2 regions of the Clostridium oceanicum genome follow, and region 1 is predicted to be linked to the other one. Evidence: riboswitches for the same ligand, from Rfam matches in the RefSeq annotation. Region 1 holds a riboswitch; the other holds the start of a gene.

The links. A riboswitch is a leader RNA that binds a small molecule or an ion and turns the genes downstream of it on or off. The one in region 1 is predicted to bind cyclic di-GMP.
Positions count from the first base shown of each region.
Region 2: linked by a shared signal. The riboswitch ahead of ABDZ71_RS10960 (flagellinolysin) and the one ahead of ABDZ71_RS05905 (flagellin N-terminal helical domain-containing protein) in region 1 are both predicted to bind cyclic di-GMP.

Region 1 is NZ_BAAACG010000006.1:521,587-524,747, forward strand. It holds gene ABDZ71_RS05900 (MarR family transcriptional regulator) at 1-94, shown strand, start outside; gene ABDZ71_RS05905 (flagellin N-terminal helical domain-containing protein) at 171-1,817, opposite strand; cyclic di-GMP riboswitch class II at 1,932-2,014, opposite strand; cyclic di-GMP riboswitch class II at 2,143-2,226, opposite strand; gene ABDZ71_RS05910 (hypothetical protein) at 2,491-3,161, shown strand, end outside.
Region 2 is NZ_BAAACG010000010.1:98,862-102,022, forward strand. It holds gene ABDZ71_RS10960 (flagellinolysin) at 1-1,232, opposite strand, end outside; cyclic di-GMP riboswitch class II at 1,481-1,565, opposite strand; gene ABDZ71_RS10965 (histidinol-phosphatase) at 1,984-2,739, opposite strand; gene ABDZ71_RS10970 (FUSC family protein) at 3,151-3,161, shown strand, end outside.

The sequences.
Region 1 (3,161 bases):
TAAAAAAAAGAAAAAGGTTCTTGAACTTATTTATAGGATGGAAGAAAATATAAAATCAGAGTGGTATGATATAAAAAAGTATAGTGAAAAATAAGCACTAAAATTTTAGTGCTTATTTTTATTTAATGAATTTGAAGTTTACAAAAGATTCTATGTTGCTATAGATATAATTATCTTAATAATTGAAGAATTCCTTGTGGTTTTTGGTTTGATTGATAAAGCATTGCCTGAGTTGCTTGTACCAATATATTGTTTTTAGATAAATTCATCATTTCTTTTGCCATATCAGTATCCCTGATTCTACTTTCTGATGATATTAGATTTTCAGAGGAAGTAGATAAATTATTTATTGTGTGTTCTAATCTATTTTGATAAGCTCCAAGTTTAGCTCTAAAAGAAGAAACTTTTTCTATTGCTTTATCAAGGTCTTCTATAGCTGCTGTGCATTTTTCATGACTTGAAACATCTAAAGCATATTCTTTAATTTTCCTATTAGTGTTATTAATTATTCTCTTATTTAAGTTCTTTGTATGTGTTTGTGTGAATTTAATAGAGTTAGTATCTTTTATAGATAAATTAGAAATTCCAAGAGAATTTGCCCCCATATCACATAGCTCTATATTAAATGATTGATTTTTATTCGCTCCTGTTTGTAACTTTAGGTTTAATTTATTAGATTCAAATTTAATATCAAATGGACTATCTTGATATATACCTATCATTCGGACTAATTTTAAGTTGTTTTTTTCTACTTTTGATAAATCAAAATCTATTGAAGTGTAATTATCATTTCTTTTTATTGTATTAAATAAATTTAAAGCTGTAATATCTTTATTTTTTCCTATGTTGAATTCATTTTCTTTTAGTAGTTTATTATTTTTAGTGTTTCGTATCGCTATATATCTTTTCCCATCTAGTATTAATACATCACCATTTTGAAAGTTTTTATTTATTTTAAATAGCATTTCTTCAGTATTTAAATCACTTCCACCTTCTAAAGGAGTAGCTTTTTGTGGCTTGGCTATATTAGAAAGGGATGAAGCTGAACAGGTTATTTTTTTAAATAAATTTGTTGCATCATAATTTTTATTAAGTTCATTTTTTACGTCTTCTATTGTAGATGTAATATTTCCTGACTTATTAGTAGAAAGTATTATTTTAATGTTATAGTATGGTAGACTTTCAATTGTGTTTTTATTAGAAATTTTAGCTTTAACAAATGAATTACGTATATCTAAATATTGGTTATAATATTTAGGTTTTATGAACTCTAATTTTACGCAATTTCCTAATGATCCAGGAGTAGTATATTCCAAATTCAACCCTTGAATTGTTGTCTTAGCTGTGGTGAAATCTGGTTTGTTTTCTCTTTTTATTATAGTAATTTTATTTTTAACAGTACTTCCTTTAAATAATTTTTGATTATTAAATTCAGTGTGATTACTTATCTTGTTAACTTCTGATGTTAATTGATTTAGTTCATTTTGTATATGCTCTCTATCTTCCTTTGAATTTATATCATTAGATGCTTGTACTGCAAGTTGTCTCATTCTTTGAATGAGTGATTCAGTCTCTTTTAAAGCACCTTCTGCAGTTTGTAGTAAGGAAATACCATTTTGTACATTGTTTTTAGCTTGTTTTAAACCTCTTATTTGTCCACGCATTTTTTCTGATATTGAAAGCCCTGCACAGTCGTCACTAGCGCTATTAATTCTAAGTCCAGAAGATAATTTTTGGGTGGATTTATTTGATTGAAGAATACTTTTCATCATATTTGTATGTGTAGTTATTGCATTAGTATTAAGGTTAATTCTCATTAAAGGGTGCCTCCTTATTTAATTCCTATAATTTGTATACTTAATAAAAGTTGTTTTTTAGTTATAAATTTATTTAAAAAAATCAGATAAAAAAACCTATGTTCATTAAATTATGAACATAGGGTAGGTTGCATCACTAACTCCATACATACAAGATGCCCAATTTAAGTATGTATATCTACGTTTCCCTTAAGGTATAAAATTCTTTTAAATAGCTTATCTGTATAAATTTTCTTATTTACTAAATTTGATTTTTAAAGATATGTTAATTAACTAAAAAATTATAGTTTTTTTAATAATAAAAAAACCTATGTTCACAAAATTATGAACATAGGGTAGGTTGCATCACTAACTCCATGCATACAAGATGCCCAAATTGAGTATGCATATCTACGTTTCCCTGTTAATTATATATTCTTAAATAATATATGAAAATTATAGCATAAAACTAATAAAAATGGAAATGTTTGGAGTGGATTATAAGTAATTCGTAAGTTTTTATTACAAATTGTATAAAAACTTACGATATTGTAAGTTAAAACATTGCTTTTGTAAGTTGCTTCTATGGCTGCAAATTATGATAAACATTACAATATTAACTATAATAAAGATATTTGTTAAAATATTTTTGCTTCAAATAGTTAAAGTAAAATTATCAAGCAGGAGGAGATATATGGGTATTTTAAAAACAGAATTTACAAAAAAAATTAAAATCAAATCTAATAAAATATTAATGGTATTTTTTATATTTATGACCGTTGGTTGTATGTTTTTTAAACCTACATTAGAAACTGAAAATTTTCATATTGATAAGCAATATAAAAAAGTAATAGATACTAGAAGTACAGGAGTTATTGCTAATCAAAAATTTCAAAAAAAGATTGATTCACTAAAAAAAATTGCCGATTCTAATGTAGAAAGTATGGCTAAGTCCGCAAAAGAACAATTAAAAGATAAAAAATCAAATGGATATAAAGATATATTGTTTTGGCAAGTTTTCAATAGTAGAATAAATAACCCTTTAATGATGGTATATTTTTTAGCTTTTATAATAATGATGTTTTGTACAATTTATACAGATGAAGTAGTAAGTGGAGTAGATAACTTAATTCTCTCTAGCAAAAATAAATTTAAAGTATTAAATTCAAAATTATTATTAGGGGTATTGATTCCAAGTATTATATATATAATTTATTTAATATCTCAATTTGTACAGTTAACTTTTAAATATGGTACACCACAAAATGGAAATTTACAAGCTTTTAGAATATTACAGCCTCAAACACTATTGGATGGAAGTATTTCTATTAAAAACTTTATTTTAATTAAAGTAGGATTTATATT
Region 2 (3,161 bases), on a different contig from region 1:
GTTTTATGGATTACTGACTTATTATCTAAAGCAGTACCTACTCCATCTAAGCCTAGAATAGAGCCTACATCTGATTCATCCTTATTCCAATCTAGAGTTATATTATTTTCCACAAAATCCTTAGCATTTAATTTAAAATCATCTATAAAATTGTCAAAAGAACTAATACTTGAATCTGTATTTAAAGTTATAGAGTTTTTTAATGCATCCAATCCGTTTTCTGTAGATGTTTTTATAGAATTCATAAAATCTTTGATATCACTAGAAGCATCTAACTTACTATTTAAATATTTCATTATTACATATGAAGCTGCATAATCTTTATCATCTCCAAGCCAATTAGCTCCATTTAGTAAATCTACTCCCCTTGAAATTAATTCATTTAGTTTATTATTATCAAATTCTCCCTTCAAATTAGAAATAACTTGTTTTAAGCGTTCATCAGCACCTATAACTAAATCAGCACTTCCTTCTTTAAACCAATCAGGTATAGAACTAATTTTGTCCATACCAAACTCAGAAATCATAGCTATATGACTAAATTCATGAGTAATTATTCTATCATAAGAAACTTTAAGATTACTATCATCCTGAAAATCCTTTAAATCTATATTCAAATTCAACTCTTCATTGTTACCAGAAACGGAAGATACCTCTCCCCCTAAATCTCCGTTGAAAATATTAATGTTTAGTTTAATGGGATCTTCTATATTAAGGCCTAATGCCTTATCTACTGTATTTTGAGCACCTTTAAGCCAACCAGATTTTAAACCATTTAAAATAAACTGCCTAACTTTATTATTACTTTCAGATTCAACATCAAAAACATTTCTAGAATTAAAATTAGTATTTTTAGATATACTATCTATTTCTAAAACCAATTCATCTATTTCCTTTTGAATACTTAATTTATCATCTAAAGTATTAGTATCATTTTTTGCACATACAGTTAGCTCTCTCATTCTTTGTAACATTTCAGTCATTCCTTTTAAAGCTCCTTCAGCCGTTTGTATAAGAGAAATTCCATCCTGTGCATTTTTTGAAGATCTATATAAACCTCTTATTTGAGATTTCATTTTTTCAGAAATAGCAAGTCCTGCTGGATCATCTTTAGCTTCATTTATTTTAAGTCCAGAAGATATTTTACTAATTGAACTGCTAAGGTTACTTAATGCTCTATTTGTATTTTTAAGTAAATTTTTTTGGTTATAAGTATTAATAAATATATAAATCCCCCCACTCTATAAAACAAAGGTATATACTGCTATGGAAACTATTCACTTCACTAAAATTATGATAAATTCCTATTATGGTAAAAACTTATGTTAAAAACTATTAACTTTACTAAAAATAAAAACGAAACCATATATCATAACTAAACTATTCGCTTACTAAAATAGAGAAAATACTTCCCCCTATTAAAACTATTCTCTCTACTAATAATAAAAACAAAACCCACCCCATACTCATAAAATCTTATGAATATAAGGTGGGTTGCATCACTAACTCCATACATATAAAGATGCCCAATTTATAATATGTATTTCACAGTTCCCTTTACAATATGTAATTTTTTATATTTAAAATTCAAACCGAATTTATAGTTTAACTTAGTTTCCAGTTTACAATCAATTAAAATCTTAGATACCATTGTCTTTAAATTAAAACATATTACAATATTTTACATGTCATTTATTATTATACTATAAATCTAAAGATATAGTTACAAATATATCCTATTTTTGAAAATAGTATGTGTTATTACCTAGGAACAATTATTAATTACTCAGATTATATCACATGAAGATTAGGAATTCAATAAATATTTCCAATTTTATTGGTTAAATAAACCATAGGATTAATAAATAAAGCAAATATCCCACTTAGAGGGTTTTAGAATTATCAAAAACAATATATAATTTATAATAAAATTAAAATATAAAAATAAATTAGATTGATAAAACCTTTTTACATAATTTTATATTAAAAACTTATAGAATCTTTTAAGTTTAGCCCTAGATCTTTAGCTTGTTTAATAGCTTCTATAACAAAATCATCATATATATATTCTGGATCGTGAGCATCTGAATTTACAATTACAGGTATATCCTTGTAGTTTTTAGCTACATACTGCCAAAATTCTTTATTAGGATAGTTTTTATTAACTCTTAATCCATTTGCATTATATTCTATAATAACATCATTTTTTATACAGGCTTCTAAAATTTCCTTAGCAATATTTTCGCAATGTTTATCCCATTTACTATAGCTATTCATAAATAAATCTGGATGAGCAAATATTTTAAATAAGCCTGTATTAAGAGCTTTTAAGGCCTCTTTTTTATATAAGCTTAATTCCTCTTTGGTTTCTGCAAAAAACATATCTACTATTTTATCATCATTTATAATTACAGCATGGTGTCCTAAAATAAGGTAATCCGTTAATTTAGATAACTCATCATAATAATCATGTAACTGATGAAAATATTCACATTCTAATGATTTTAAAACTTTTATAGAAGGATACTTATTATTAACTTCATCTATTTCTTTTAAATATGTTTTTAACTCTGAGTAGTCCATTCTATCACCAAGAACTCTACTATCTTTAAATGGAGCATGACAGCTTATTCCTATCTCTTCTAATCCCTTATTTTTTGCTGCTTTTACATATTCTTCTATCTCACCTTTAGCATGTTTACAACGATAATGATGTGTATGATAATTAGTTTTTTTCATCATACCTTCCTCTCTTTTTCTTTTTTTAATAATTTTTATATTTCAAGTTGTGATTTATATATAAGTTATCTACTATAATATACTTTTAGCTTCTAATATTCAAATATATAAAATACCTCTTTTAGCTAATCCTATAAATAAATCATTATTTTAATAGAAAATACTAATTTATTAAATACCCCAGGGAATCTTTCTAGGAAACCTTTACAATATTACAGTATAGTTTGACAAAATACGATATGAGAGTATAATACTTTTTATCAATATTTTTAAAGCTATTATTTTTTTATAAAAAACTATTATAATACTCCGATTACTTAATAATTCATACATATATCGAAAGAGGTGAGACTAGTTATATTAGATATATAGCTTAAGAAAAAATAATTAAATAATATAACAGAAGAAGAAATGAAATTAAG